Regions from separate parts of the Rhizobium sp. BT03 genome, predicted to be linked through region 2. Evidence: predicted binding sites of a transcription regulator. Region 2 holds the regulator's gene; each other region holds the start of a gene.
The links. The regulator PhoB, encoded in region 2, activates phosphate uptake and scavenging genes when phosphate is short. The targets are predictions, from matches to a motif close to TGTCATNNANCTGTCAT.
Positions count from the first base shown of each region.

Region 1: the regulator PhoB is predicted to act here: its motif matches at 1,742-1,758, upstream of QMO80_RS14260 (DUF2794 domain-containing protein).
Region 3: the regulator PhoB is predicted to act here: its motif matches at 1,369-1,385, upstream of QMO80_RS13315 (NAD-glutamate dehydrogenase).

Region 1 covers NZ_CP125640.1:2,915,109-2,919,298, reverse strand. Annotated here, with positions in the region: gene QMO80_RS14270 (Bax inhibitor-1/YccA family protein) at 1-646, shown strand, start outside; gene QMO80_RS14265 (GNAT family N-acetyltransferase) at 754-1,311, shown strand; gene QMO80_RS14260 (DUF2794 domain-containing protein) at 1,318-1,719, opposite strand; gene QMO80_RS14255 (thioredoxin family protein) at 2,003-2,743, opposite strand; gene acnA (aconitate hydratase AcnA) at 2,976-4,190, opposite strand, start outside.
Region 2 covers NZ_CP125640.1:2,080,983-2,085,172, forward strand. Annotated here, with positions in the region: gene QMO80_RS10245 (GcrA family cell cycle regulator) at 121-654, shown strand; gene phoB (phosphate regulon transcriptional regulator PhoB) at 1,117-1,800, opposite strand; gene phoU (phosphate signaling complex protein PhoU) at 1,938-2,651, opposite strand; gene pstB (phosphate ABC transporter ATP-binding protein PstB) at 2,696-3,511, opposite strand; gene pstA (phosphate ABC transporter permease PstA) at 3,527-4,190, opposite strand, start outside.
Region 3 covers NZ_CP125640.1:2,713,108-2,717,297, reverse strand. Annotated here, with positions in the region: gene QMO80_RS13325 (carbonic anhydrase) at 1-369, opposite strand, end outside; gene pdxY (pyridoxal kinase PdxY) at 441-1,316, opposite strand; gene QMO80_RS13315 (NAD-glutamate dehydrogenase) at 1,591-4,190, shown strand, end outside.

The DNA.
Region 1 (4,190 bases), 830 kb from region 2:
TTACAACCTGATGGCGCTGGGTCTGGCGATCACCGGTGTGGCCGCATATCTCGGATTCAACTTCGCTGTTCAGGACGGGCAACTCACCCAGTTCGGCGTGCTGCTGTTCCAGTCGCCCTTGCGCTGGGTCGTGATCCTCGCGCCGCTTGCGGCCGTCTTCTTCCTGAGCTTCCGCATCAATAGCATGAGCGTGGCCGCCGCGCAGACGACCTTCTGGGTCTATGCCGGCCTGGTCGGCCTGTCGCTCTCGTCGATCTTCCTGGTCTACACCGGCCAGAGCGTCGTGCAGACTTTCTTCGTCACCGCCGCCTCCTTCGGCGCGCTGTCGCTTTACGGCTACACGACGAAGCGTGATCTGTCGGCGATGGGCTCGTTCCTGATCATGGGTCTTTTCGGCCTGATCATCGCTTCGATCGTCAACGTCTTCCTGGCTTCGTCGGCCATGCAGTTCGCGATCTCGGTGATCGGCGTTCTGATCTTCGCGGGCCTCACCGCCTACGACACGCAGCGGATCAAGGAACTGTACCTGGAAGCCGATGACGTCGCCGTGGCCGGCCGCAAGGCGATCATGGGCGCGCTGACGCTCTATCTCGACTTCATCAACCTCTTCATGTTCCTGCTGCAGTTCATGGGCAACCGCAAATAAGCAGGCGGACAGAGATCGAAAAGGCGGCTTCGGCCGCCTTTTTTGTTGCGCTGATTTTGCCGGGATGGTTTTAGAGGAGCCCTGCCTTCCTGCTGGACCAGCCGCCAATGTCATTCCTTCTGCGCGATGCGTCGCAAGCCGATATTCCCGCCATCACCGGTATCTACCGGGAATCCGTGCTGAACGGCACGTCGAGCTACGAGATCACGCCGCCGTCCGAGGCCGAAATGGCGCAGCGTCTTGCGGCGATCGTCGCCCAGCAATATCCCTACATCGCCGCGGCCGGTGCGGACGGTAGTCTGCTCGGTTATGCCTATGCCTCGGCCTTTCGCGTCCGCCCGGCCTATCGCTGGATGGTCGAGGATTCGATCTATCTGGCGCCCGAAGCCCGCGGCCGCGGCATCGGCAAAGCGCTGATGGCCGAGCTGATCGACCGCTGCACCAATCTCGGTTTTCGTCAGATGATCGCCGTCATCGGCGGCGCCAGCCCCGCCTCGATCGCGCTGCATCTCAAAGCGGGCTTCGTGGAGGTCGGCCTGATGCGGGGCGCCGGGTACAAGCACGGCCGCTGGCTGGATACGATGCTCATGCAGCGCGTCCTCGGCGACGGCATGACGACCGATCCGGATCCCTCCGCCTATCCCGGCACGTTGTTTGCCGGCTGATTCTCTCTATTTATCGACCAGTTTCAGCGCCTTGTCGAACACCTTCAGCACCTGGTTCAGCTCGTGACCGCGCTTCAGGATGGTACCGTGGACGTTGATCACGGAATAGGCACCCTGCTTGGCGGCGAGCTTGGGATTTTTCTCGATGCGGAAGAGCGGCATTTCGCCGGAGCGCTTGAAGACGGAGAACACCGCTTTGTCCTTCAGGTGATCGATGGCGTAATCGCGCCATTCGCCGTCACCGACCATACGACCGTAGATCCACAGGATCGCGTCCAGTTCGCGCCGATGAAAGGTCACCGGAAGCGGGTCCTTGCTCTGCTTGTATTCCCTGAGATCGACGACGACTGAGGAACTATTGTCGACGGAACGGCTTTCGCCGTGTCGCAAATCCGGCTGATCTGTCATTCAGTCTCCAAGGCCTCTGCATGTGACAGGAGAGTGACAGTGTGCCCGAGCCGCCGCAAATTGCAAGAGCGCCGGCCGTTACATTCGGCCGCGCATGCGAGCGCTGTGGCTTTCTCGGCAGCGCCGCATTTCAGTCAAAACAGCGCCTCATTTGCAGGAGAATTATGAATCCCGGTTTGGCGCCAGCGCGCCAAAGGGCCCGGCGGAGCGTATCGACCTTAACCCCAGCCCCGAATACGCTCAGCCGGGCCGCCCGGTACTTCATCCGTATCAGGATGAAATCTCAGATGTTTTTTCCAGCCATCACCACGGTCGCGCCAAGGATCGCAGCCGGATCGCCGTTGTCGGTCGCCGATTGCAGCAGGATCGCGCAGCCCTCGAGCTGCGGCCGCTGCAGGACGCTGGCCGGCAGCGTCAGACTGGTCGCCTTGCCGTCCCACATGCCGACCGTCTCGACATTCGTGACGCTGTGCAGATAGGAGAGCTTCTTGCCGCTGTTCTCGCCTTTTTCGACCTCGATCGTCTTTTCCTTGTCGAAATAGACCATCACGACATTGGCTTTGCCCTGTCCCGCGCCGATCTTGATCTCCAGCTCGTCGCCGCGCATCGACGCGCTGATCGGAACGGTCAGCCCGTTGCCTTCGCCGCTATAGGTGTCGATCTTGCTGTTGATGCCGTTGAGATCGGCGCCGGCCAGATGGCCGCGCCCGTTGACGATGGCCTGCGGCGTATAGACGTTGCTGCGGCCCATTGTCCTCGCATAGCCGTATTGCCTCTCGGTGTTTTCCTTGGAGCTCAGCGTATCGGCCCAGCCGAGGTAGTTCCAGTAATCGACATGATAGGCAAGCGCGATGACATCGCCCTGGCTCACCAGCTTGCGGAAGGCGGCATCAGCGGGAGGACAGGAGGAGCAGCCCTGCGCCGTGAAGAGTTCGACGACGCCTTTCGGCGTGCCGTCTTCGGCCTGTAGCGGGCCTGAGAGAACAACACCGGCGATCAGCGGAATCAAAAAACGGGGGGACATTCACCTGCACCTCTTTTTCAGCGCCGACGGCGTGTTCGAACCGGAGGCCCTGACATCTGAACGTACGAATAATCCTTCCGGGTCCAAACGAAAAGTCACGAACGGGTGAGACGCAGCGCGACCGGAACCCGCATAAAACAAATCATTGTGAGACTCACGAATGCCGTCGCCCCAAAGAAAAGCCGCCGGAAATTGCTCTCCGGCGGCCATTATCATACGAGGCTGTTAACAATCAGGCAGCGAGGTCGCGCAGAACCGTCTGCAGGATGCCGCCATTGTTGAGGTAGACCACCTCGTCGAGCGTATCGACGCGCGACAGCAGCGGAACTTCCTTCACGGTGCCGTCGCCATAGGTGATCTTTGCGATCTTCTTCTCGCGCGGCTTGATCTTGTCGAGACCCTCGATGGTGACGAGTTCGTCGCCCTTGAGGCCGAGGCTCTGCCAGGTCGTGCCCTCTTCGAAGACGAAGGGGATGACGCCCATGCCGACCAGGTTCGAGCGATGGATACGCTCGAAGGACTGAGCGATCACCGCCTTGACGCCGAGCAGGTTGGTGCCCTTGGCAGCCCAGTCGCGCGAGGAGCCGTTGCCGTATTCGACACCGGCGAAGATGACGAGCGGCACGCCTTCGGCCTTGTACTGCATCGCGCCGTCGTAGATCGAAGTCTCTTCCTTCGACGGGTAGTGGATAGTGTAGCCACCCTCCTTGCCGTTCGGGCCGAGCATGTGGTTGCGGATGCGGATATTGGCAAAGGTGCCGCGCATCATCACTTCATGGTTGCCGCGGCGCGTGCCGTACTGGTTGAAGTCGGCAACGGCGACTTCGTGGCCGATGAGGTAAGCACCGGCCGGCGATGCCGCCTTGATCGAACCGGCCGGCGAAATGTGGTCGGTGGTGATCTTGTCGCCGAACAGGCCGAGGACGCGGGCGCCCTTGATATCCGAAACGCCAGTGCCCTTCTTGCCCATGCCGACGAAGTAAGGCGGGTTCTGGACATAGGTCGAATTGTCGTCCCAGGCATAGGTCTGGCCCGGAGGAACCTGAACGGCCTGCCAGTTGACGTCGCCCTTGAAGACGTCGGCATATTTGCTTTCGTACAGTTCGCGGGTGACGTATTTCTGGATGAACTCCTGCACCTCGTGCGAGGTCGGCCAAATGTCCTTGAGGTAGACGGGGTTGCCGTTCTGGTCCTCGCCGATCGGCTCCTTGGTCAGATCCTTCTGCACCGTGCCGGCGAGCGCATAGGCGACGACGAGCGGCGGCGAAGCGAGGTAGTTCGCCTGCACGTCGGGCGAAATGCGGCCTTCGAAGTTACGGTTGCCCGAGAGCACGCCGGATACGATCAGGCCCTTGTCGTTGATCGTCTTCGAGATCGGCGCCGGCAGCGGGCCGGAATTGCCGATGCAGGTGGTGCAGCCGAAGCCGACAAGGTTGAAACCGAGCTT
Region 2 (4,190 bases):
TACTAGACTGCATGCGGCGGAACTAGTCACCAAAATTGATCAGGCGTTTCTTGTTTCGGAGGCTTCCGGGACAACGGTGAGGGATTCTGCCATCACCAACGCGAAAGGTGGAGACAGGGCATGAACTGGACAGACGAGCGGGTCGAGAAACTCAAGAAGCTTTGGGCCGAAGGACTGAGCGCCAGCCAGATCGCGGCACAACTTGGCGGTGTCAGCAGAAACGCTGTGATCGGCAAGGTACACAGGCTGAGCCTTCCCGGCCGCGCCAAGGCCGGCGGCACGGCCGCCACGGCGCGGACGCCGAAACGCAATACATCTGCGCCGCGCGCGCCGAACTACGCCTCCCGGATCGCCACCCGCACCGTCACCCGCCAGCAGGGCGCGACGATGCTGAAGGAAGAGATCGAGATCGAAACGGTCGAGGAAATGGAATACGTGCCGAAGGGCAACGTGGTCGTGCCGATCTCGCGCCGCCTCGGCCTGACGGAACTGACCGAACGCACCTGCAAATGGCCGGTCGGCGATCCGCTGAAGGACGACTTCCACTTCTGCGGCTGCGAGTCCCCTGATAATTCGCCCTATTGCAGCTATCACCAGAAACTCGCCTACCAGCCAATCAACGAACGCCGCCGGGCGGCAGCGCGGGCCAGCTGAGCGGGTAAGGCATTGCCGGAATACGAAAACGGGCTGAAAAGCCCGTTTTTTTGTGTGAGTGTGTTGGGTGTGGCTGCCCCTCATCCGCCTGCCGGCACCGACCGGGGGGGCGAGCCACATGTCTCGACCCGTCCTTCGGACCCCGCTTGCGGGGAAAAGGGATATGCCGCAGCGTCTCGATTCCCTCTTCTCCCCAGCGGGGAGAAGGTGCCCGTAGGGCGGATGAGGGGGCCGGCGAAGCCGGTCTTTCCCAACAACGCCCGTGCGGGTTTCGACCGTGCTTAGGGCGTTCGCCGTTGATATGATGGGATAGGTGATGACGGGAGGGGGTGCCGTGTGGGCCCCCTCATCCGCCCCTTCGGGCCACCTTCTCCCCGCTGGGGAGAAGAGGGAGCAAGCGGCAATCTCTCCGTTCCCGGCAACCTCTCGCGGGGCACGTCCCCTCACCCCCGTTTGCGAGGCTCAGGCTTCCATCGAATAGCCGGCGCCGCGGACGGTGCGGATGACGTCTTGCATGTTGGAGAAGTTCAGCGCCTTGCGCAGGCGGCCGACATGGACGTCGACGGTGCGTTCGTCGACGTAGATGTCGTGGCCCCAGACGCCGTCCAAGAGCTGCGAGCGGGAAAAGACCCGGCCGGGCGACGACATCAGGAATTCCAAGAGGCGGAATTCGGTGGGACCGAGGCGGACTTCGCGGCTCTTGCGGTGGACGCGGTGGGTTTCGCGGTCGAGTTCGATATCGCCGCATTTCAGCACGGTCGACAGTACCTCGGGGCGGGCGCGGCGCAGCATCGCCTTGACGCGGGCGACGAGTTCCGGGGTCGAGAAAGGCTTGACGACATAATCGTCGGCGCCCGTCGACAATCCGCGGACGCGCTCGCTCTCCTCGCCGCGCGCCGTCAGCATGATGATCGGCAGGCGCTCGGTTTCCGGCCGCATGCGCAGGCGCCGGCAAAGCTCGATGCCGGAGACGCCGGGCAGCATCCAGTCGAGGATGAGAAGGTCGGGCGTGCGCTCCTGAAGCCTGATTTCGGCCTCGTCGCCACGAAGGATGGTATCGACCTCGAAGCCCTCAGCTTCGAGATTGTAGCGGAGAAGCACGCTCAGGGCTTCCTCGTCTTCAACAACTGCAACTCTCGGGATCATGCGTGTCGGTCTCCTCGCGCTTGATCCTTAAACCGGGGGTGATTTAAGCAATGCATCCTGCGCAAATTCACAAAAAATGGCTGCGACCTCTTTGCGCGCCCCAGATGGGCGCGCACGCAATGGTCTGGTTTAGGCGGTTATTCGGTGACCGCGCCGACGGTGTTGGCGCTGTCGTCCTTCGGACGGTCACCTTCCGGCTGCGCGCCGGTCGCCATGTAATAGATGGTCTCGGCAATGTTGGTGGCGTGGTCGCCGATGCGCTCGATATTCTTGGCGCAGAAGAGAAGATGCGTGCAGCTGGTGATGTTGCGCGGATCTTCCATCATGTAGGTCAGGAGCTCGCGGAACAGCGAGGTGTACATCGCGTCGATCTCGTTGTCGCGCTCGCGGATCGCACTCGCCTTGTCGGCGGCGCGCGTCGTGTAGACGTCGAGCACTTCCTTGAGCTGGACGAGCGCCAGTTCGGACAGATGCTCGAGGCCGCGGGCGAGCTTGCGGGGAACGCCGGTGCTCTGCACGGCGATAACACGCTTGGCGGTGTTCTTGCCGAGGTCGCCGACGCGTTCGAGATCGGCGGCGATGCGGATCGAACCCATGATTTCGCGCAGGTCGGCGGCCATCGGCTGGCGGCGGGCGATGGTGATGATCGCCTTGTCGCCGATCTCGCGCTCGGCGTGATCGAGGATCACGTCGTCGGAGATGACCTTCTGGGCGAGCGCCGTGTCGCCGTTGACCAGGGCGCGAACGGATTCGGCGACCATCTGCTCGGCCAGGCCGCCCATTTCGGAAATCCGTCTGGACAGGAACTTCAGATCATCATCATAGGCAGAATAAATATGTGTCGATGCCATGGGGCTTTGTCCTCGAATAACGGGAAGGCTTCGGATGACCGCAATCAGCCGAAGCGACCCATGATGTAGTCCTGGGTGCGCGGATCGTCGGGATTGGTGAACATCTTGTCGGTGTCGTTCTCCTCGACGAGATTGCCGAGGTGGAACATGGCGGTGCGCTGCGAGACGCGCGCGGCCTGCTGCATGGAGTGGGTGACGATGACGATCGTGTAGTTCTCGCGCAGCTCGTGGATCAGCTCCTCGACCTTGGCGGTGGCGATCGGGTCGAGCGCCGAGCAGGGCTCGTCCATCAGGATGACTTCGGGGCTGACGGCGACGGCACGCGCAATGCAGAGGCGCTGCTGCTGACCGCCGGAGAGGCCGGTGCCGGATTCGTGCACGCGGTCCTTGACCTCGTTCCAGAGGCCGGCGCGCTGCAGGCTGGTCTCGACGATCTGGTCGAGATCGGCCTTCGACTTGGCAAGGCCATGGATGCGCGGGCCGTAGGAGACGTTTTCATAGATCGTCTTCGGGAACGGGTTCGGCTTCTGGAAGACCATGCCGACGCGGGCGCGCAGTTCGACGACGTCGATATCGGGATCATAGATGTCGTCGCCGTCCAGCGTGATCTTGCCGGCGACGCGGCAGCCGTCGATCGTGTCGTTCATGCGGTTCAGGCTCCGCAGGAAGGTCGACTTGCCGCAGCCCGACGGGCCGATCAGCGCGGTTACGGTGTTTTCGCGGATGTTCAGGTTCACATCGAAAAGCGCGCGCTTCTCGCCGTAGTAAACCGAGACATCCTGGCCGATCATCTTATACGGGACGTTGCTCATCTTCTGATCCAGCGCCTTTTCAACTGCAGCTTCCGTCAACATGTTCATGATCTGTAACTCCGTTTACCAGCGGCGCTCGAAGCGACGACGCAAGAGGATGGCGCCCATGTTCATGACGATCAGGAACAGGAGCAGGACGATGATGGCACCCGAAGTACGCTCGACGAAGGCCCGTTCGGCCTCGTTGGCCCACATATAGACCTGCACCGGCAGGGCCGTCGAGGGATCGAGCGGTGTCGTCGGCGCGTTGGCGACGAAGGCGACCATGCCGATCAGGAGCAGCGGCGCGGTTTCGCCGAGCGCATGCGCCAAGCCGATGATCGTGCCTGTGAGGATGCCGGGCATGGCGAGCGGCAGAACATGGTGGAACACCATCTGCATCTTCGAAGCGCCGAGGCCGAGCGCTGCGGCGCGGATCGACGGCGGCACGGCGCGCAGAGCCGCGCGCGTCGCGATGATGATCGTCGGCAGGGTCATCAGCGTCAGCACCAGGCCGCCGACCAGCGACGCCGAACGCGGCAGGCCGACGAAATTGATGAAGACGGAAAGGCCGAGCAGACCGTAGACGATCGACGGGACGGCGGCGAGGTTGTTGATGTTGACCTCGATCAGATCCGTCAGCCGGTTCTTCGGGGCAAACTCCTCGAGATAGATCGAGGCGGCGACACCGATCGGCAGGGAGAGCACCAGCACGATCAGCATCAGGTAGAGCGAGCCGATGAGGGCG
Region 3 (4,190 bases), 630 kb from region 2:
CGACAGCGGCTCGGCATTCGGATCGAGCGCTGCGCGGATGCCGCCGCAGCGGCCATGGCCCATCACGACGATATCCGAGACCTTCAGCGCCTGCACCGCAAATTCGAGCGCGGCCGATGTCGAATGAAAATGACCGTCCGGCTCGTAGGGCGGCACCATGTTGGCGACGTTGCGGATGACGAAGAGCTCACCCGGGCCGGCATCGAAGATCAGCTCCGGCGCCGCACGGGAGTCCGAACAGGCAATGACAAGCGTGTTGGGACTCTGACCGTTCTCGGCAAGCAGCCGATACCTGTCGCGGGCGTCGGCATAACGCCCGTTCATGAAGTTGCGATAACCGTCCAGAAGGGAATTTGGAAAACGCTGCATGTTTCTGGATTAGCGCGCGCAGAAGACAAGATCAACTGCTGCACTGCAAAATGAATGCATTGGCGGATGCGTCATTTTTTCCGCCGCTGCGCCGGGTGCACGAGCCGGCGCATCTGCACCATCGCCATCGGCGTCGAAAGGCTGGAAGCATCGCTCGCCAGCATCAGCTCGTTGCTGCCGCGCTTGACGGCACGCGCCAGCACTTCGAAAACGCTCGCCGTGGCAAGCTGCAGCGCCTTTTCGTCCTCGAGGCCGGAAAGCAGGCGCGACAGGAAGACGGCCGCCAGCAGGTCGCCGAGACCATTCGGCGGGTTTTCGACGACGCGGTGTTCGGCAAGAAGCGCGTGGCGGCCGGAAAGATAGAGATTGCCGGTACCGCCCGCCATCATCGGCACGGCAGAGGTGACGAGCATGCGCGACGGCCCGAGCGCCAGCGCCGCCTCCATGATCGCGCTGTTGTCTTCGAGCGCCGCCCCGGAAAGCCATGCAAGTTCATAGCGGTTCGGCGTCGCGAGCGAGGCGAGCGGGATGAGATGATCGCGAATGGCCTCGGCGGTCGCTTCCGGCACGTAGAGCCCGCCGAGATCGCCCATCACGGGATCGCAGACATAGAGCAGCTCCGGATTATCCTGCCTGAGCGCCGCGATCAGCCGGGCGAGGGAGCGCGCTTGGGCAGCATTGCCGAAATAGCCCGACAGCACCGCCTTGACCTCACCGATCCAGGGCGCCCGGATCAGATCGTCGATCGCCGCGTCGAAATCCGCTTCCGCAAACGTCAGCCGCGTCGAGCGGCCGTGGCCGGGATGCCAGGGCAGCACGATGGTCGGCAGCGCCCAGACCGGATGACCGAGCGTCTCCAGTGCAAACACGGCCGCCCGATTGCCGACCGAGCCGCGCACCACATGACTGGAGATGACGATAACTGCGCCCGCTGCATTTTCCGACATGATATCAAGGTCCGAATGACGATGGCGTTTGATGATCTTTTTGACGCCACGCTGTCAACCATTCTTCATCTGAGCATGGAAATGTGTGTGAAACGAAAAATCGAAAAGAGGCCTTTCCGTTCGTTTTAGCCACGAAAGCGGAAAAATCTCTGACCATTTCCCATTTTCTGGGTCAAAAAAGCATCAAAACGATCCCTCAAGGCCGCATTTTAGAGATTTTTTCGCGAAATCTTCTGCTAGCTTGCAGAAAACCAGTCCATTGGGGAGGCGATTCATGGCTGCCAGAAACAATCCGAAACGGGAAAAACAGATCGAAAGCGCGCGCAAGGTCGCCAAGGCGACGGGCGAGGCGCATCTCGATCCGGAAATTCTCTTCGGACGGGCCAGCAATGACGATCTCGAACTCTATACGCCGGAGATGCTGGCGCTCTCCGCCGTGCATTCGGCAAAGGAACTCGCCGCCTGGAACGGCAAGGCGCCGCGCGTCAGCATCGACACCATTGCCGATGTGACCCCTGACGGCATTGCCGTTTCGGTGCTTTCGGTCACCGACCGGAACATGCCTTTCCTGTTTGAGTCGGTCATGGGTGAAGTGACGAGCACCTATCGCGACCTGTTCATGGCCGTGCATCCCATCCTGGTCATGGAGAAGGGCAAGGCGCCTGCACTCTATTCCGCCGATCACCCGAGCGACCCGGCCAGCCGCGTCAGCCATATCCAGCTCCATATCGCACCGCTCAATTCCGCCCAGGCCGCAGATCTCGTCAAACGCCTCGAAACCGTGCTCGAACAGGTCCGTCTGTCGGTCTCCGACTGGAAGCCGATGCTTTCCAAGATCGACGGCGTGATCGCCGAGCTTTCAGCCAATGGCGCCAGCCGGAAGAAGGCCGATCGCGATGAAGCCGTCGCCTTCCTGACATGGCTGCGGGACGAGAATTTCACCTTCCTCGGGATGCGTGAATATGTCTATTCCGGCAAGGGCGCCGACGCCAAGGTTGAGCGAGACAAGGGTGCGGGTCTCGGCATGCTCTCCAACCCTGATGTTCTGGTGCTGCGCACCGGCAAGGACGCCGTGACGACGACGCCTGAAATTCTTGCCTTCCTCGACGGCCCCGACTTCCTGATCGTCACCAAGGCGAACGTGAAATCGATCGTCCATCGCCGCGCCTATATGGACTATGTCGGCGTCAAGCGTTTCGACGCCGAGGGCAATGTCACCGGCGAGCTGCGCATCGTCGGGCTTTTCACCTCGACGGCCTATACGTCGCTCGCCTCTGAAATCCCGCTGCTGCGTTCCAAGATCGAGAAGGTGAAGGAGCATTTCGGCTTCGACCCGATGAGCCATTCCGGCCGCATGCTCGACAACACGCTGGAATCCTATCCGCGCGACGACCTTTTCCAGATCGACACCACGCTGCTTGCGAGTTTCGCCGAGCAGATCAATGACCTCGCCGACCGTCCGCGCGTGCGCGTCCTGCCGCGCATCGACCATTTCGACCGCTTCGTCTCGGTGATCGTCTACGTGCCGCGCGAGGAATACGACTCGATCGTCCGCGAACGGATCGGCACCTATCTGAAGACTGTCTACGACGGTCGTGTCTCCGCCTATTACCCGGCCTTCCCGGAAGGCGGCGTGGCGCGCGTGCATTTCATCATCGGCCGCTCCGGCGGCAAGACGCCGCGCATTCCGCAGGCAAAGCTCGAACAGGTGATCCGCGAGATCACCGCCCGTTGGGACGATCGTTTCGAGGCGCTGGCCGGACCCAAGGCGCCGAAAATCTCGGTCGACCAGGCCTTCCAGGATTCCTTCACGCCTGAAGAAACCGTGGCCGACCTCGCCGATATCGTCGCCTGCGCCGCCGGCGAGCCGCTTCGCATCCAGTTCTACCATCGCCAGGAAGATGAGGGCCGGACCCTCTCGCTGAAGATCTTCCACGCCGGCGGTCAGCTGGCGCTGTCGCGCCGCGTGCCGCTGCTTGAGAATCTCGGCTTCAATGTCGTCAGCGAACGCACCTTCGACATCGACGTACCGGCCGCGGACGGAGAAACGAAACTCGTCGTGCTGCACGATATGGAGCTCGAGGCCCGCAACGGCGGCGACATCGATCTGCAGCGTTACGGCGCCGCCCTCGAGGAAGCCTTCGTCGCCGCCTTCGCCGGCACGATCGACAATGACAGCTTCAACCGGCTGATCCTCTCGGCCGGGCTCTCGGCGCGCGAGACGAACGTGCTACGCGCCTATGCCCGTTATCTCCGCCAGGCCGGCATCGCCTATTCGCAGGATTATATCGCCACCACGCTCGACAAATATCCCGGTGTCGCCGCCGCCATCTTCCGGCTGTTCCACGACACGCTCGATACCAGGCTTTCCGAAAAAGTCCGTGTCAAGAAGCTTGCCGAGCTGCACCAGGCGATCGAGACCGAGCTTGCCGAGGTGCCGAGCCTCGACGATGACCGCATCCTGCGCCGCTACGTCAATATCGTCGATGCGACGCTGCGCACCAATTATTTCCAGAGGAACCCGGATGGCTCACCGAAGCCGATGCTGGCTTTCAAGCTCGATCCGCACCTGGTCGACGGACTGCCGCAGCCCAAACCCTTCCGCGAGATGTTCGTCTATGGCGTCGAAGTCGAAGGCGTGCACCTGCGCTTCGGCAAGGTGGCGCGCGGAGGACTGCGCTGGTCGGATCGCGCCGAGGATTACCGCACCGAGGTGCTCGGCCTCGTCAAGGCCCAGCAGGTGAAGAATGCCGTCATCGTGCCGGTCGGCGCCAAGGGCGGTTTCTATCCGAAGAAGCTCCCCGTCGGCGGCAGCCGCGACGAGATCTTCAATGCCGGCCGCGAGGCCTACAAGACCTATATCCGCACGCTGCT